Linked DNA regions of Shimia isoporae. Each later gene encodes a partner of the first gene's protein in a complex. Links are inferred from orthologs where the notes say so. Each region holds a gene or a part of one and is shown on either strand. Other genes may lie near its edges.

Region 1 (9,457 bases):
GACGATGACAAGCGCCTTCCTCAGATCATGCAGGGCGAAAAAACCGACAAGCGCTCGGTTTCGCCAGAGCAGCATTTCACGCAGCCCCCGCCCCGCTACACAGAAGCGACGCTGGTCAAACGCATGGAAGAGCTCGGCATTGGGCGTCCATCGACTTATGCCTCGGTGATCACCACCATCCAGGACCGCGACTATGTGCGAAAGGAAAAAAACCGCCTTTTCCCTGAAGACAAAGGCCGGATCGTAACCATCTTCCTGCTAAATTTCTTCCGTAAGTACGTCGGCTACGAGTTCACCGCAAATCTGGAAGAAGAACTCGACGACGTCTCCGCTGGTGATCGCAACTATAAAAATGTGCTCGCCCGCTTCTGGAAAGACTTCAACACCGCGATCGCTGAAACCAGCGACCTGCGCATATCCGAAGTGCTTGATATTCTCGACGAAGCGCTCGCGCCACAGCTGTATCCTCCGCGTGAAGATGGCTCTGATCCGCGTGTCTGCCCTAAGTGTGGCAATGGCCAGCTACACCTCAAAACCTCCCGAACTGGTGGCTTTGTGGGCTGCGGCAACTACCCTGAGTGCAACTACACCCGTCCCATTTCCGGCGAAGGGGCCGAAGGCTACGAAAAGGTTCTTGGCGAGGACAATGGAGACGAGATCCACCTGAAATCTGGTCGCTTCGGTCCGTATGTACAGCGTGGGGAAGCAACCCCAGAAAATAAGAAGCCGCCACGCTCTTCCCTGCCCAAACAAGGCAAGGAGTTCCTTCCGGGCTGGGGGCCCAACGAAGTCACGTTGGAACAGGCCGTAACTTTGCTTACCTTGCCTCGAGAAATCGGCCCGCACCCCGACGGCGGCATGATTTCGTCCAACTTGGGACGCTTTGGTCCCTACATCATGCACCAGTTGCCGGATGAGGAAAAACCCGTCTATGCCAATCTCAAGGAAACGCTCGACGTATTTGAAATAGGCATGAACCGCGCGGTGGAAATGATCACCGAGAAGCGCAACAATCCGGGGCGCGGACGACGCGCTGCGGCCAAGGCTCTGCGTGAACTTGGCGATCACCCGGACGGCGGCCCGGTGAACATCATGGACGGGCGTTACGGACCCTATGTGAAATGGGAAAAGGTCAACGCAACGATCCCGAAAGAGGTCGAGGTCAAGGACGTGACCATGGAACAGGCTCTCGAATGGATTTCAGAAAAGGCGGGGAAAAAGAAGGCCACCCGTAAGAAAGCGCCGGCAAAGAAAAAAACCGCCGCAAAGAAAGCCTCTTCCAAATAATCATTGCAGGATGATGGGCGGTTCTCCGCCCATCATCCTCATGACACGCCTTGCTCACGAAAGTTTTAGAAACCGCGGAATTGCGTTTTTTGATGTGTGCCTGCACATCAATCACAAAACAGAGCAGGTCCGCACCATGAACCCTTCCCGAATGCCCCGCCGTGCTTTCCTTTTGGCGATGCCCACGCTTGCACTCACTGCTCGCGCCGGGCTCGCTCAAGAAGAAGTGGAAGCACCGGTGACAGCCGTCCGAAACATCTCAAGCTTCTCGCAACAGAACTGGCGCGATCACTTTGACACTCTGGGCAAGGCCACCATTGTTGCGGACACAACTTCGCGCGCGTTGCATTATTGGAGCGCAGATGGAAGCGATTATCGCGTCTACCCCACCTCTGTTCCGATGACAGAAGACCTCACCAAACGCGGTTATACAAAAATCGTGCGCAAACGCGTGGGTCCGGACTGGACGCCGACGCCCAGCATGGTCGAGCGCAATCCGGAACTGAAGTATATGCCTCCGGGTCCAGACAATCCGCTGGGAACCCACGCCATGTATCTGGAATGGCCAGCCTACCTCATCCATGGCACTCATGACACACGCAAGATCGGTCGTCGCAGCTCTGACGGCTGTATTGGGTTGTACAACCCATCGATCGCAGAACTCTTTGAAATAAGCCCCGTCGGCACTCAAGTGCGCATCATTTGATGCGCCCCGTAGTAATACGCGATACCCCTTCCAAACGTTGACTCCCCGGTGACGCGCCGTCACAACGTCCGCAATTCCGAATAAGGGGAGACATCCATGAAAAAGGTATATGCAAATGCCGCCGATGCGCTCGAGGGCGTTCTGAGCGACGGCATGTTCATTGCCTCAGGCGGCTTCGGCCTCTGCGGCATTCCCGAGCTATTGCTCGACGCCATCAAAGACAGCGGTGTAAAAGACTTAACGTTTGCCTCTAACAATGCGGGCGTTGACGACTTTGGGATCGGCATCCTTTTGCAGACCAAGCAGGTCAAAAAGATGATCAGCTCCTATGTGGGTGAGAACGCGGAGTTCATGCGTCAGTATCTCTCTGGCGAACTCGAGCTTGAGTTCAACCCGCAAGGCACGTTGGCTGAACGCATGCGCGCCGGCGGCGCCGGTATACCCGGCTTCTTCACCAAAACTGGTGTCGGCACCGTGATCGCCGACGGCAAAATGGAGAAGCAATTCCCGACTGGCCCTGACGGCGCGATGGAAGACTACATCATGGAAGAAGGTATCTTTGCCGATCTGGCCATCGTTAAGGCGTGGAAAGCCGACGAAACCGGCAACCTCGTATTCCGCAAGACCGCGCGGAACTTCAACGCACCGGCGGCTACATGCGGCAAAATCTGTATCGCAGAGGTCGAGGAAATTGTGCCCACAGGCTCTTTGGACCCCGACAGTATCCATTTGCCCGGTATCTATGTGCATCGCCTTGTTCAGGGTGAACACGAAAAACGTATCGAACAGCGCACTGTGCGCCAGAAGGAGGCGTAACAATGGCTTGGGATCGCAATCAAATGGCGGCTCGCGCCGCACAGGAACTCCAGGATGGTTGGTATGTGAACCTTGGCATCGGAATCCCGACGCTCGTTTCCAACTACATCCCTGAGGGCGTCGAAGTGACTCTTCAGTCAGAGAACGGCATGCTGGGCATGGGTCCCTTCCCCTACGAAGGAGAGGAAGACCCCGACCTGATCAACGCGGGCAAGCAGACAATTACCGAACTGCCTCAAACCGCCTACTTTGACAGTGCGCAGTCCTTTGCGATGATCCGTGGCGGCAAGATCGCCATGGCCATTCTCGGTGCAATGGAAGTGGCCGAAAACGGCGACCTCGCGAACTGGATGATTCCGGGCAAGCTGGTCAAAGGCATGGGCGGAGCAATGGATCTCGTCGCTGGCGTTGGCCGCGTGGTGGTCGTAATGGATCACGCCAACAAGCACGGCGACTCCAAGGTGCTGAAGGAATGCACCCTTCCCCTTACTGGCAAAGGTGTAGTGGACCGTATCATCACCAACCTCGGCGTCCTTGACGTGGTCGAGGGCGGGCTCGAAATCGTAGAGTGTGCCGAAGGCGTATCCGAGGACGAACTCCGCGCCGCGACTGAGGCGACTATTGTCAATTAAGTCTCGCCAAAGCGAATCCAGAAGCCCGGCCACCGCGCCGGGCTTTTTTGTGACTCACAACAAAACTTCCCCTCTGCGCAATCCTGTGCCAAAAACTGGCCTCATGGACCAAAATACCCTCGCCTTTGAACATGCCCCAGTTGGGCTGATTCTTTTGGAAAACCGTGTTATTCGACGCGCCAATCCACGGTTTGGCGAAATGTTCGGTCTCACGCCTTCCGATTGCGAAGGCCTGCCAATCGCGGAAATCTATGCCTCCGAAGAAGATTTCCAGACCATCGGAGCCAAGGTATATACCGCGATCCGAGAGACCGGCCGCTATTCTGACGAACGTGTCATGAAGCGCGCCGACGGTTCGTTATTCTGGTGCCGTGTGCGCGGTCAGGCGGCCACCACCGATACCCCAGAAAACCCGTTCAGCACGTCAGTATGGTCGTTTGCAGACCTGTCGGAGGACCGGCCAATCGTTTCGCTTACGCAACGCGAACGCGAAGTGGCGATACTGACGTGTCGAGGTCTGACATCGAAGGAAATCGGGCTGGAACTCGAACTGAGTTACCGCACCGTTGAAGAGTATCGCGCCCGCCTTCTGCGAAAGTTCGGGGCTCGTAAACTGGCGGAACTCGTTGCCAAACTCTCCGGAATGCCGCTCTAGCCCTAACGCCTGCCGGAACGCCGTTACCGCTCGCACTTCTCATGACGGTTCGGCTTTCCTAAGGGCAGCTTTTCACCTATAAGGCCCCGTTAGGGGAAACCAAAAAAGACTCAACCGCGCACCGCGTGCAGAGGATAGAAAACGGACAATGAGCAAGAAAAACCACGATTCCGACGTCGCCTTCATTCAGGCTCTGGCAGAGCTGCTTCGCGAAAACGACCTGACCGAACTCGAGGTCATGCGTGAATACGGCGAAGATGACAGCCTGAACGTGCGCGTCAGCCGCCAAACCCAAGTCGCGGCCGCGCCTGTAGCCGTAGCAGCAGCGCCCGTTGCAGCCGCACCAGCACCGGCTGCGCCTGCTGCAGCACCGGCGGAAGCCACGGCGGCACCCGCCGCGGAAGCAGATCCCGCCAGCCACCCAGGCGCTGTGACGTCGCCAATGGTAGGTACTGTTTACCTTCAGGCCGAACCCGGCGCCCCGACCTTTGTGTCCGCCGGCCAGTCTGTCTCCGAAGGCGACACCCTGCTGATCGTCGAGGCCATGAAAACCATGAACCACATCCCGGCGCCGAAATCCGGCACCGTAACTCGCATTCTGGTTGGCGATGGCGACACCGTTGAATACGGCGCACCGCTGGTTATCATCGAATAAGGGCCTGCAATGTTTGAGAAAATCCTGATCGCAAACCGCGGAGAGATCGCGCTGCGCGTGATCCGCGCGGCCCGCGAAATGGGCATTGCCACGGTTGCAGTCCACTCCACTGCGGATTCAGACGCCATGCACGTGCGCATGGCTGACGAGGCTATCTGCATTGGACCGGCACCGGGCACCGAAAGCTATCTGAACAAGGCTGCAATCATCGCGGCCTGCGAAGTCACCGGCGCGCAAGCGATTCACCCCGGCTACGGCTTTCTCAGTGAAAATGCCGAATTCGTGCAAATGGTCGAAGACCATGGCCTGACATTCATTGGCCCCACAGCGGAACACATCCGCATCATGGGCGACAAGATCACGGCCAAGGACACCATGATCAAGCTAGGCGTGCCCTGTGTGCCCGGCTCTGACGGCGGGGTGCCAGATCTCGACGCGGCAAAGAAACTGGGCGCAGAAATGGGCTACCCGGTCATCATCAAGGCAACCGCCGGCGGTGGTGGTCGTGGAATGAAAGTCGCGGCGACGGCTGCCGACATGGAAAGCGCATTCATGACCGCGCGCGCCGAAGGCAAAGCTGCCTTTGGCAACGACGAGGTCTACATCGAGAAATACCTCACCACGCCACGCCATATCGAGATTCAGGTCTTCGGTGACGGCAAAGGCAAAGCCGTACACCTCGGTGAACGCGACTGCTCTTTGCAGCGCCGCCACCAGAAGGTTTTCGAGGAAGCCCCAGGCCCCTCAATCACGCCTGAAGAGCGTGCCAAGATCGGTAAAGTGTGTGCGGACGCGGTCGCCAAGATCAACTACATCGGCGCGGGTACCATCGAGTTCCTTTATGAGAACGGCGAGTTCTACTTCATCGAAATGAACACCCGCCTACAAGTGGAACACCCAGTTACCGAAGCCATCTTTGGTGTGGATCTCGTCCGCGAGCAAATCCGCGTCTCAGAAGGCCTTCCGATGTCATTCGGACAGGATGACTTGGAAATCAACGGGCACGCGATCGAAGTACGGATCAACGCGGAGAAACTGCCCGATTTCTCGCCCCGTCCCGGCAAAATCACACACTATCATGCTCCCGGCGGCTTGGGAGTGCGAATGGATAGTGCTCTTTATGACGGGTATAATATCCCACCCTACTATGACAGCCTGATCGGCAAGCTCATCGTTCATGGCCGGGACCGTGCAGAAGCTCTTGCCCGCCTGAACCGTGCATTGGGCGAGCTGATCATCGATGGCATCGACACAACCACGCCTCTCTTTGAAGCGCTTTTGGCAGAGGACGACATCCACTCCGGGGATTACAATATCCACTGGTTGGAGAAGTGGCTCGAATCCAATATGGCCGAGGGCTAAGCATAAATGGGCGCGCGTCATGGGTGATCTGACACCCGAACTGTTGATGCGCGCCTATTCAATGGGGGTCTTCCCCATGTCGGAACATCGAGACGATCCAGATATTTTTTGGGTTGATCCAATCCGGCGCGGCATCTTTCCACTCGACTCCTTCCACATTTCCCGCAGCCTTGCCCGCGCCATCCGGCGCGCCGATTACTCAATCACGCTTGATGCGGATTTCGAAGGGGTCTTGAACGCCTGCGCGGATCGCGAAGAAACATGGATCAGTGGCGAAATCCACAGCCTTTACATGGCGTTGCACACCACGGGAAAGGCCCACTCACTAGAGGTTTGGCAAGACAACACCCTTGCTGGAGGTGTTTACGGCGTCGTTCTGGGTGGGGCATTTTTCGGCGAAAGCATGTTTTCCAACCGCACCAATGGATCCAAGATAGCGCTGGCCTATTTGATAGCTCACCTGCGTCTATCCGGCTTCACGTTGTTTGACACACAGTTCATCACTGACCACCTGGCCTCACTCGGTGCGATAGAAATTCCTCGAGCGGACTATCACAAACTGCTGACGTGGGCGGTACGACAAAACGCAGACATCACCGCTCAGTCGCTCCCTTCCCCATCGGAAGTGCTTTCATCCTGAGGCTTAGCGGACACCTTGCAGCGCAAAACCCAGACGTCATACCTGGCATGGTCCAAGGCCATCAGCGCGGGACTTGAGGCAATCATCCAGCCTTGAAACAGCGTGTCTCCTTCACCGCGCTGATCAAGCACGGTCAAATAGGCATAAGCCTCACCAGTGGCGTTATCGGCCGGGTGGCGGCATTGCGCCATGTCCACCCTTAAAGGGCCCAGAAACGTCGAATACCCGTTCTGCAATTCGAAATCGACCCGTTCACCGGTCAATTTATCCAGCCCCCGCAGCATCGCGCCTTCTGCAACTGTCGCGGCCACAACAGACTCCGAGGACACATCTCCCAGAACTTCCGGTGTCGGAGACAGCGTTTCAAACTCCAAAGGCGCAATTGGCAGTGTTTCGATCACCACGTCCTGCGCAGCAACGGACGCAGGTATCATTGCCAGAGCAAAAACCAGTGCCCGCATCATTCGTCCCCACCACTAACAAATTTCAGCAACAGCGACACAAGGCTTACAGAGCTTTGCGTGTCCTCAATCTCGTCGCCTTCCTCGAAGTTGAAAGGCGATCCGCCGGGTAGAATCTCAACGAAATTGCCCCCCAAGAGCCCTTCTGAACTGATAACAACTGCGCTGTCATCCGGAAGATCAATACCGCCGGCGACGGTGAACTCAGTCAAAGCGCGAAACGTCGTCGGGTCTAGCGTGATGTCGGTCACTGTTCCGATTTTCACACCGGCCAAGCGAACGTCCGTACCTACGCTGACACCCTCAACCGAGCGGAAAGACGCACTCAGAGCGTATCCGGCATCTCGAGAACCCTTACCTGCGAATTGGCTGGCATAGATCAAAAAACTCGCCGCGGCAGCCAAAACAGCCGCGCCGACCAGAGCCTCTGTGCGCACCGCTGACATAAGTTTACTCGGGGCTCCATGCCTCGTAGTCACGCCGGTCTTCTGGCGCGCCCGCAGCACGAATAGACCCTACCGGCGCATAGGCAGCCGCCGACCCTGTCAGGTTCTCCTGATGCGGCTTTTCCCATTCTTTGTGTGGCAAGGTTTTCTCAGAGGGAACATCCTTAAAAGTGTGATGCAGCCAACCGTGCCAGTCCGCGTCGATTCGACTCGCTTCGACCTCACCGTTGAACATCACCCATCGCTTGCTGTCATCTGCATTGCGATAATAGACATTCCCCGCGGCGTCTTCTCCCACTTTCACACCCTTACGACGGGTGTAAAGCATGGTATTCAGGGTTCCCCCGTTCCACCAGGTCAGTACGCTGTTGATGGTGTTCAGAATGCCCATGAGTGCCTCCGCAAAGTTCCTCCCTCTAATGGACCATTTGCTGCCAAAGGTCCAGTCTCGCAGCTTCATCGAAATCGCCTTGAGAATTCTCATCCGTGCCCCCGAAACTGTGGCAATCCAAATGCAGCCTCAAGGTGACGCAAGCGACGGCCTCTTCCGTGCGAGAATTTGTGCGCGCACAGCTTACGGCACGGCCCGTGGCCCGGTGTAAAACCGGACGTATGACCCATTCCGACAGGGTTGTTGGCGGCCTCGCCGCAGCAACCCGCATCGGTGTGTAGGCAATCTCTACCCGCAGCGTTTCAGGCGATCCGCCAAAGGCCTAGCGCGCCGCAACCTTGCCGCGCAGCATGATAAAAAGCCCTGACAAAACGATCAGACCACACCCAAGCCACGTGGCACCGTCGATGCTTTCTCCGAACGCCAACACGCCAAGCGCCACGCCAAAAAGCAAACGCGTATATCTGAACGGCGTAACAGCAGACACTTCGCCGGTCCGCATCGCCTTCATCAGGGCTGTGTAGGCAAAGACCCCCGTCACGATTGCGGCGCCAAGCGCGAGACCGCTGCTGCCTTCTGGCAAGACAAAGGCACGTTGTTCATAGATTGCGTAAAACCCGCCCGCCGCGATAACCGTCAAGAATCCGTAGAGTCCCAGCAAAATTGTGCTCAACCCGGCCGGTGCTGCCCGACTGGCCAGATCACGGCCGGCGAATCCCAACATCCCGGCCACGGCCAGCAACGACAGCACGGAGAAGCTGTCTCCGCCTGGACGCACGATAACTACAACGCCTGCCAGACCGATGCCGATCGCAACCCATCGGCGCCAACCAACGGTTTCGCCAAACACCAACGCCGCAGCCCCCACGACCACCAAAGGCGTGGCTTGCAAGATAACGGTCGCGGACGACAGTGGTGTCAGCGCCAGAGCGAGAAAATAAAATAGCCGCCCGAACACCTCGAAGAACACACGCACCCGCACTGCGGGTGCCTTCGCTTCTTCAGGAAACAGAGCCAGCCCTTGCGCCTTCGCGAGCCCGGCAAAAATCGTTGCACCTCCCGCCCCAAAGATCACCAGAATTTGGCTCATCGGCAGACCCTGCGCAGCAGCCTTGATGAGCGCATCCTCTATCGCAAACAAGGCCATGCCCGCGACCATCCACAAGCTGCCAACGAGGTTGGCATGCGTATGTGTCATTGGCTCAGGAGATGTGGAACGACTCAATATCTCACTCGGAAATGCGTGCTGTAACTTCGATCTCAATCTTCATGGCCTCTTCCATGAGGTCCGCGATGATCATGGTCGCCGCCGGCTTTGCTTTGGCAAAGACCGCGCTTGTGACCGGCCAGCATTTTTCGAAATCTTTGCCATCAGGCAAAATGTAGTTCACCCGTACGACATCATC
Region 2 (9,410 bases), on another replicon or contig:
GGAACGGCCCGTTTTATGATGCCCGCCTTCTCGGCCGCAATTTTGGCGACTGTATCGCCCAAAAACTGTTCGTGGTCTTTGCTGATCGGCGTGATCACCGTCAGCTTGGGCGCATCAATCACATTGGTCGCATCCAGCCGCCCGCCAAGGCCGACCTCAAGCAGGGTGTAGTCCGCTTTGGAACGGGCAAAAGCCAGCAATGCGGCACAAGTCGTGATCTCGAAATAGGTGATATTCTCGCGATTGTTGGCCTCCCAACACTCATCAAGAACTTCCGTCAGATGCGCCTCGTTGATCAACTCGCCCGCCAGACGGATGCGCTCATGAAACCGCGCCAGATGCGGGCTGGTGTAGGCGTGCACCGACTTGCCTGCGCCTTCAAGCCCGGCGCGGATCATCGCCTGCGTGCTGCCTTTGCCGTTGGTGCCTGCCAGATGGATCACCGGCGGCAATTCCCGCTCCGGATGGTCCAGCGCACCAAGCAGTCGCCACATGCGGTCCAACGTCAGATCAATGATCTTCGGATGCAGCGCCAACATACGCGCAAGAATGGCGTCGGAGGTTTGTTCGGTCATAGCCAAAAATCACACCTTTTTGCATCGTCTGACCAGAAGCAGAAAATGCCCTTAGCGTATCCGGGTTCATAGGAGCGGTTTAGTGTCAGGAAGCCACCCAAAATCCAAAATGGTTCAACGGAGACGATGGGTGCCTCCCAGTCTCCGTTGACCTTTTCTGGCGCAACGTAGCCCGAAATCCCTTTGACCACCAATGGCAGGGCATCCGTTGGAAAGCCCGCGCCCCAAACATACTCATCCATTGTTCCCGGCTGACTTGGTCCAAGGACAGCTTCCGCGTCCTTGAGCTCTTTCCCTATCAAAGTCAGGTCAGGCGAAAGACGCACATTCAGGGAGACCACAGCGACGAGAATAAAGCAAAGCAACGCCGCAAGAACAACTGCAATGGTACTGACTGCCAACCGAACTATCCGCATCCGCGACACCACATCCGCCAAAGTCGGGCGCCGCCCTTACTTCTTCGCGTCAGCCTTTTTCTCGGCTTCGGCTTGATCTGCCTTGGCCTCTTCCACCTTCTCGGGTGCAGGCAGGTCGCCTTTCACCGCGGGTGGCAGCCCCATCAGCATGCGCGTGATGGTCACCAGTTCATCTTTCATCTGGTTGCGATCAATCACGCGGTCCAGCATGCCGTGATCCAGCAGGTATTCCGCTCTTTGGAACCCTTCAGGCAACTTTTCGCGAATGGTCTGCTCGATCACACGCGGACCGGCAAAACAGATCAGCGCGTTGGGCTCGGAAATGTGCACGTCCCCCAGCATCGCATAAGACGCCGTTACACCACCAGTCGTCGGGTGTGTCAGCACTACGATATACGGCAGACCCGCTTCCTTGAGCATCTGCACGGCCACAGTTGTGCGCGGCATCTGCATCAGCGACAGAATGCCTTCCTGCATGCGTGCACCACCCGCTGCGGAGAACAACACCAAGGGGCGCTTCAACGCAACGGCGCGCTCGGCCGCCGCAATGATGGCGTTGCCGACATACATGCCCATCGATCCGCCCATGAACGAAAAGTCCTGCGCCGCCGCCACAATCGGGGTGCGACCCATCTCGCCTTCGGCCACCAGCATCGCTTCTTTTTCGCCGGTGTTTTTCTGCGCAGCTTTCATGCGCTCGGGATATTTTTTGCTGTCTCGGAACTGCAACGGATCGGTCACCGGTTGCGGCACGTCGACCTCTACAAACACTCCGCCGTCAAACAACGCCTCAAAACGGGCGCGCGGCGTGATGTGCATATGGTGCCCACACTGCGTGCATACATTCAAATTGCCCGACAGTTCGCGGTGAAACAGCATTGTTCCACAGCTGTCACATTTGGTCCAAAGGTTGTCCGGCGTCTCGCGGCGCGAGAAGATCGAGTTGATCCGCGGACGGACATAGTTGGTGATCCAGTTCATGCGATCAGGGTCCTCTGATAACGTTGGGGCATGAAATAGGACGCAACGCCACGAAATGCAATCAACGTCGCAGAGCAATCCTCGCGATCAGCCAGACGCACAGCATGCTCAACAGTTCCAACGGCAGCAAAGCTCGCATGACTTCGGCATCGTTTGGCGCGTACGGCAGGTGATAGAGTGCCAGCCCTCCAAGATCGTTCTCGAAGCCCGTCACGCTCATCGCCATGAAATTGTTGATAACGTGTATGACAATTGCAGGCGCCAGCGTTCCGGCCCGCGCCGTAATGTCGGCCATCATGACACCAAAAACCGTGGCCCAAACGGCAACCCAGACTGCTGTCTCGCCATAGATGTCCGGAGCATAGTGCAGCATACCAAACAACAGGCTGGGCACGCCGATCCAAACCAAAGGGGGCATGCCGTCCGCGGCGAGCTGGCTTTGTAGATATCCGCGAAAAACCAACTCTTCCGCGCTGCACTGTATCACCAGCAACACCAACGACAGAGGCAACAGCACTATCCAGCGCGATAGCGACATGGCCTGAACAAGATCACCACTTCCCGGCAAGGGGATCAGGAAAAACACGCCCGTCAGCAAGAGACACATTTTGCCCACCGCCCACGTCTGCCGCCACGCTTCGCTCCTTGGCCCAATCAGCGTCGCAAGCGATCGCTTGTGCAAAAGACGCAGCACCAATTTCAGCGCAACAGTCATTGCTCCGAACCCGGTCATCAGGATCACCATGTCCGCAACGGTCCGTCCTTGCAGGATCACGTCGATGTCGTCCCCAACCGGCAAAAGGGCTGCCGCAAAGACTGTCCAGGCGATAAGGAAAACGAGATAAAGCACGGCAACCATTGCCGCTCCGGCCACAAGACGGAATATCCCTCTTTGCGACCGTGCGGGAGCCACCAGGGCCTCAAAAGCATCATAAGACGTCATGCCTATTCCCTAGGCGATTGTGCTGGCTCTGCCTACTCTGAAGCTTGAAGGTGGAAATTTTTTTCTGCTCTTAACGCGGTTTAAGCACAATGCAGGTTTGTCTCAGGGCAGCCATTTGGGTAGACAGGAAAAAACCACGGGCGAATTGTTTCGCCACGGGAAACAATTGGGGACAGACGAAAGAGCATGGCGCGTACAGGCGGTTTGATCGAACGCATCTATCAGTGGGGCCAATCCCGCTATTGGGCACGCATCGCCCGCAAAGCCGAGCAAACCGAGCTCCCGGCTCTGCGCTCGCACCGTCGCCGAGCCCGCACACTGCGCCAACATCTCGACACACTGATCTCGGTTTCCGAAAGCCGTCTTGCCCTCCCGATTATTGGTTCCAACGCTTTTCCCAAACCTCACGGTACCGACTGGTCGTGGCGCCCCGCTCTCTGGCGCGAGCCCATTGCGGTCAAAGGTCGGGCGGCTGTTGAGAACAAGGAAATGCTTGGCGGCGAAGTCACGCTCTTTCATGATTGCCGCATCTCGGAACTGACCCTTCGCCAGCTGCGCAACACCCGCGAAAAGGATCTCGCGCCATTCGGTTTGCGAATGGACGTTTTTCGCTTTGACGGATCTTTCTTGTCTCTGGTTGTGGACATGCCCTCTGCAGGGGTAGAAGGCCTTCTTCGCAACCATGTGATCCGCATGGACACGATTGTTGAAATGGAAAAGCCGCTCGAGATTTTCGCCCGCCTGAACATCCGCCACGGCCCAAATACCGAGCAGATTGTCCGCGAACTGCCATTGCAGGAAGAAGAAATCCGTGTGGAATTTGACCTCGCCTATTCCAACCTCAATGAAAAGCGGGTCGAAAAAATGTGGATCGACTTGATCTTTGAGGGCCCCGAAATGAATCAGGTCATCCTACGTGACCTGACATTCAGCCGCCGCCCCCGCGCGGAATTCTGACGCAGCCTAGGAGCACGAGACAATGAGCCAACTGATCCTGACAAAGACCCGGCTGTTTGAAGGCACATGGGAAGGCGTACTCAGCTACGAAGGCGGCACCGGGCCTGAGCCATCGGTTGAAGTGACTTTCCTCGAAAAAGCGGTCCCGGGTGTGTCGATCAAAGCCGCCAACGACGAAGGCAAATGGGCGCTTCACATCCCAATTCCGCCGGAATCACTTTCGGATGGCACCCACACCATCCTGATCGAGAACGCCTCCAATGGCGAGCGTCTGGACAAGATCACCTTTATTGCAGGTGAAGCTCTGGCCGATGACCTGCGCGCCGAGATCGATCTGCTGCGCGCCGAACTCGACATGCTCAAGCGCGCCTTCCGTCGTCACTGCGTCGAAACAATGTGATCACGCCGCACAACCCTGAGTCAGCTTGTGACCCATTCTGGCCGGGCACCATCGCGCGTACCGTTAATGCCGTTCTGCCCGCTGTTCAAACCGACGCAATGCCGACGTGTTGCAGACGTTTTGCAGACAGCCATTCAGCATCAATTTCAGCGAATTAACTACAATTCGCCTCATAGAACTGTTTTTGCGGCGTGACGCTGGGTCCTATGACGCGGCGTTGCAAGTGACAGCGTTCTCCCTTTACGTTTTGGTAAGCGGCAAAATCTCTGCCCGCAACAAGCGCGCGGCAAAGGATTCTGAGGAGACACCCATGACCCAATACCCGCACATGCTGGCCCCGCTCGACCTTGGCTTCACGACCCTTAAAAACCGCGTTTTGATGGGGTCGATGCACACCGGCCTTGAAGAAACCAAAGACTGGAACAGAGTTGCCGAGTTCTATGGTGAACGTGCCCGTGGTGGTGTCGCTCTTATTGTGACCGGCGGTATGGCTCCCAGCCGCGAAGGCGGTGTTTTCCCCGGCGCGGCCGGTCTTTTCTCTGACGAAGACATTGCCAACCACAAAATCATCACCGACCGTGTCCACGAGGGTGGCGGCAAGATTGCGATGCAAATCCTACACGCAGGTCGTTACGCCTATGGCCCCGAGTGTGTATCCGCGTCCCCGATCAAATCCCCGATTTCCCCCTTCCCGCCGAAGGAACTGGACGAGGACGGCATCGAGAAACAAATTCAGGATTTTGTGACGGCAACAGTCCGCGCCCGCGAAGCCGGGTATGACGGCGTCGAGATTATGGGGTCGGAGGGCTACTTCCTGAACCAGTTCATTGTCACCCACACCAACAAGCGTACCGACCGTTGGGGGGGCTCTTATGAAAACCGGATCCGCCTGCCCATCGAAGTTGTGCGCCGCTGCCGCGAAGCCGTCGGCGAAGACTTCATTATTATCTATCGCCTCTCGATGATCGATCTGGTGCCCAACGGCTCCACCCACGAAGAAGTGGTACAACTGGCGCAGGAAATCGAAAAGGCCGGCGCAACGATCATCAACACAGGCATTGGCTGGCACGAGGCCCGCGTCCCGACCATCGCCACTTCGGTACCGCGTCGCGCATTCGCATGGGTCACCAAAAAGCTGATGGGCAAGGTCTCCATTCCGGTCATTACCTCGAACCGCATCAACACTCCTGAAGTTGCGGAAGACGTGCTGGCAGAAGGCTGCGCAGACATGATCTCGATGGCCCGCCCTTTCCTTGCGGACTCCGATTTCGTCAACAAAGCCGCCGAAGGCAAAGGTAACCAGATCGCGCCTTGCATTGGCTGTAACCAAGCCTGTCTGGACCACACTTTCTCGGGCAAGCTGACCTCGTGTCTGGTCAACCCGCGCGCCTGTCACGAAACCGAGTTGCCGATCCTTGCAACTGAGGACGTAAAATCTATCGCGGTTGTCGGCGCGGGTCCGGCCGGCTTGTCGGCCGCCATGACCGCAGCCCAGCGCGGCCACAAAGTCACGCTGATTGACCGGGCCGACAAACTCGGCGGGCAGCTCAACGTCGCCAAGCAGATTCCGGGTAAGGAAGAATTCTGGGGATTGGTTGACTGGTACGAAGTGATGATTGCAGACCTCGGAATCGAGGTAAAACTCAACACGGAAGCCACTGCCAATGCTTTGGCGGGATACGACGAAGTGATCATCGCCACTGGGATCATTCCACGTGATCCCGGCATCCCGGGTCAGGACCGCCCTGAAGTTCTGTCTTATCTGGACGTTCTGCGTGACAAAAAGCCCGTTGGCGAAAAGGTGGCCGTCATCGGCGCTGGCGGCATTGGCTTCGATGTTTCCGAGTTCCTCGTTCACGAAGGTGAAAGCCTCACCGAGAACCTGCCGGAATGGATGGTCGAATGGGGCGTTACCGATCCTTCCGAGCATCGTGGCGGTCTGGCTCCGGAGGGTCCTCAGCCCCACGCCGCCGCGCGTCAGGTCACCCTGATGCAGCGCAAGGCCAAGGCGCTTGGCAAAGGTCTTGGCAAGACCACCGGCTGGATTCACCGCGCAGCACTCAAAATGAAGAATGTCGAGATGCTCGGCGGCGTGAACTACGAGAAGATCGACGACGACGGTCTGCACATCTCCTTTGGAGAAGCACGTGAAAACCCCCGTGTGCTGGATGTCGATAACATTGTGATTTGTGCAGGACAGCTGTCGGATCGCTCTCTGGCCGACTCTCTCGAAGCTGAAGGCGTCACCTGTCATGTGATCGGCGGTGCCGACGTAGCGGCGGAACTGGATGCCAAACGCGCAATCAATCAGGGCACGCGCCTCGCAGCGTCTCTCTGACCCGCTCCCAAAATCAAGCGCCGGTCCCTCTAATTTTGTTAGGCCGGCGCCTGCATTTTTCGTAAGCTGAGTCGCAACGCGCGGTGGCAAAGAGCCTCGTTTGCCACTGCGTGTTAGCCTTGGGTGAAACTTGCAATCGTATGCGTCGGGAGGTTGTCTTCTCCGCACCGAATTCAAGGGCGGAAACCCGCCGATATGTTGCGAAAAAATGGCAAAATTTAGCTTTTGGTAACTTTTAATACTTCATTGACTGAAATAACTATAGCTACCTTACGCGCACGTCACTATTCTCGGGGCAGTCTTTAAGTCGGAAAGGATTTCCCCGTGTCAGAGAAAAAATCTGTGAGCATGATGGGCATTCTCCTGGTGGCCGTAAGCTCGATCCTTGTGATCGACACGGTCGCAGCGTCTGCCATCATTGGACCGTCAGCCATTGGCTGGTGGGTATTGTTCTTCTTCGTCTTCTTCCTGCCCTACGGGCTGGTGACTGCCGAACTTGGCACCACCTACAAGGACGAAGGCGCAATTGTGGACTGGGTGAACCGCGCATTTGGTCGCGGCTCAGCAGCCCGTGTGTCGTGGCTCTACTGGGTGAACTACTCGCTCTGGGTGCCGGCCGTCTATTATATGTTCGCCATCATCGCTGCCCAATTGATGGGGCTGGAACTCGGCCCATTCGCGATCGCGATTTTTGCGACGGCCATGACGTGGCTGACATCCTATATTGCGACCTTCGATGTTGAACGTCTGACTTGGATCGCTTCTCTTGGTGCAATCTTCAAATCGGTGATCATGGTTATCCTGGGTGTTGGGGGCCTCTATGTTGGCTTCACCAACGGTTTCGCAAACCCGTTCACCATCTGGGACACCCTGCCGTCCTTCGGTGACGGTGGAACTTACCTGCCGATCATCATTTTCAACGTTATGGGTTTTGAAATCATCGCAGGCGCGGCCTCGACCTTCAAAGATCCCGAGCGTGACATTCCGAAAGCCACAGTGCTTGGCGGTATCCTGATCACCTTCTTCTATCTGTTGGCGTCCCTCGGCATCCTGGCGGTTATCCCGCTGGCCGAAATCTCGGACAGTTCCGGCGTTATCGATGCCTTCCAACTGGTATTCGGCACGTCCGGCGGCGCACAAATCCTCGTCTACGTGATTGGCGTCATGGTGCTCTATACTCTGGTCTCCAACGTTGTGACCTGGGCGATGGGCGTGAACCAAACTGTGGTCTATGCAGCCCAACAGGGCCTGATGCCGAAAATGTTCGAAGGTGTTTCCGAAAAAACCGGCATGCCGACAACCGCCTCTTGGGCCAATGCCTGGATGGGTACAGCAACTATGGTCGCTTACCTCGTCATGGTGGACAGGACCGGCAACGAAGACCTCTTCTGGAACGTCTTCTCTCTCGGTGCGATCGGGCTTCTGGCATCCTATGTCATGATGTTCCCGGCCTTCCTGAAACTGCGCCTAACAGACAAAGAGGCCGTCCGCGGTTACACCATCCCCGGCGGAACCCCGGTTGCAGTTTTCTGCTCGGTCGTCCCGACGCTGATCCTGCTGGGCGGTCTGGTATTCTTCTTCTGGGTACCTGGCTCTCCGATGGACATGGAGTACTTCTACACTGTTGGCGCCGGTCTTCTGATCGCAGTAATCGGCGGCGAGTTCCTCATCGCCAAAGCAAACCGCGAACACCGCGCGCGCACAGATCAGAAGTCTGTCGCAGCGGAATAAGGTCCGACAGAGACGGGGCCGGCAAACCATCGCCGGCCCCGTTTCATGACTGGGGAAGAGCACCTTGGGTGAGGTGCTCTTTCTCAGTTTCTACCTGTCACCTTCACAGTGTGGCGCGGACGCCAGCTTCAGCCACGTTCTGTCCTCGCGTAGGATGAATTTCTCCTGCATTGCGAAGTCATAGTTCTCTCTCCCCAGCGGGTCCGCCGCAAGACGCGCGCGGTAACTTTCATACTCGTTGAGACTGGGTATGTTGTATATCCCGTAAGCCAATGTCGTGGAGCCTTCGTGCGGCGCGTAATAACCGATGAGCTCGGCACCGTTGCGCGGAATGGCCTGCCCCCAATTTCGGGCGTATTGCTCAAACATCGCTTTCTTTGTGGGATCGATCTGGTAACGGATAACACAGGTCAACATTGTACATCTCCTTTTTGCTGCTCCCGATCCTAATCCCTTGAACCGCAGCAATGCTTCGGTGAACATCGAAGTATGGAAAGCACTTTCAGAGACGGCCCCGACATCGCGCGCATTGCCGCGTTGATCGGCGATCCTGCCCGCGCCAACATCCTGTCGGCCCTCATGAGCGGGAAGGCTCTCACCGCTTCTGAACTGGCGACAGAGGCCAACGTCAGCTTGCAAACCGCATCCAGCCATTTGTCGAAACTGACAGACGGCGCACTTATCAACGCGCGCAAGTCCGGCCGTCACCGTTACTTCACCTTGGCCAACGAAGAGGTGGCCAGCGTCCTCGAAGCACTCATGGGGCTGGCGGCCACGTCCGGACATCTCCGAACGCGAACGGGTCCCAAGGATGCTGCGCTCCGCAAAGCGCGAGTTTGCTACAACCACCTGGCCGGAGACATGGGCGTGCGCATGTTTCGCGCGATGGTCGCAAAAGGCCATCTCGACACATCGGGCGGTGAACTGACCTTGACGAACGCGGGCCAGGCATTTGTGCAGATGCTGGGGATCGACGTGGAGGCCTTGCCCAAAACCCGCGCGCCTCTATGCCGCGAATGTCTGGACTGGTCTGAACGCACCTCTCACCTTGCAGGCCAGTTGGGCCGTG

What was found.
Region 2: the proteins of accC (region 1) and accD are in contact, whole or in part, in a solved structure (PDB 8UXZ), measured with the Escherichia coli proteins. The link is inferred for Shimia isoporae from one-to-one orthologs.

Annotation. Positions count from the first base shown.
Region 1 is NZ_SMGR01000001.1:957,446-966,902, reverse strand. Bases 3,961-6,936 are described here. They hold accC (acetyl-CoA carboxylase biotin carboxylase subunit), read left to right. Parts: upstream 3,961-4,760; coding sequence 4,761-6,113; downstream 6,114-6,936. Other genes in these bases: BXY66_RS04715 (DUF2155 domain-containing protein), read right to left, coding at 6,714-6,936; aat (leucyl/phenylalanyl-tRNA--protein transferase), read left to right, coding at 6,133-6,753; accB (acetyl-CoA carboxylase biotin carboxyl carrier protein), read left to right, coding at 4,245-4,751; BXY66_RS04735 (LuxR C-terminal-related transcriptional regulator), read left to right, coding at 3,961-4,096. In the rest of the region: topA (type I DNA topoisomerase), read left to right, coding at 1-1,287; BXY66_RS04750 (L,D-transpeptidase), read left to right, coding at 1,466-1,993; BXY66_RS04745 (CoA transferase subunit A), read left to right, coding at 2,090-2,809; BXY66_RS04740 (CoA transferase subunit B), read left to right, coding at 2,812-3,441; more of BXY66_RS04735, read left to right, coding at 3,545-3,960; more of BXY66_RS04715, read right to left, coding at 6,937-7,217; outer membrane lipid asymmetry maintenance protein MlaD, read right to left, coding at 7,214-7,660; BXY66_RS04705 (NADH:ubiquinone oxidoreductase subunit NDUFA12), read right to left, coding at 7,665-8,051; BXY66_RS04700 (DMT family transporter), read right to left, coding at 8,374-9,249; BXY66_RS04695 (RidA family protein), read right to left, coding at 9,281-9,457. UniProt on the Escherichia coli protein: This protein is a component of the acetyl coenzyme A carboxylase complex; first, biotin carboxylase catalyzes the carboxylation of the carrier protein and then the transcarboxylase transfers the carboxyl group to form malonyl-CoA.
Region 2 is NZ_SMGR01000002.1:154,602-164,011, forward strand. What follows is about bases 1-2,929. They hold accD (acetyl-CoA carboxylase, carboxyltransferase subunit beta), read right to left. Parts: upstream 1,973-2,929; coding sequence 1,028-1,972; downstream 1-1,027. Other genes in these bases: BXY66_RS12385 (bifunctional folylpolyglutamate synthase/dihydrofolate synthase), read right to left, coding at 1-575; BXY66_RS12390 (hypothetical protein), read right to left, coding at 572-976; BXY66_RS12400 (CPBP family intramembrane glutamic endopeptidase), read right to left, coding at 2,034-2,915. In the rest of the region: BXY66_RS12405 (DUF6478 family protein), read left to right, coding at 3,102-3,872; BXY66_RS12410 (hypothetical protein), read left to right, coding at 3,895-4,272; BXY66_RS12415 (NADPH-dependent 2,4-dienoyl-CoA reductase), read left to right, coding at 4,583-6,610; BXY66_RS12420 (APC family permease), read left to right, coding at 6,935-8,341; BXY66_RS12425 (NIPSNAP family protein), read right to left, coding at 8,432-8,758; BXY66_RS12430 (ArsR/SmtB family transcription factor), read left to right, coding at 8,831-9,410.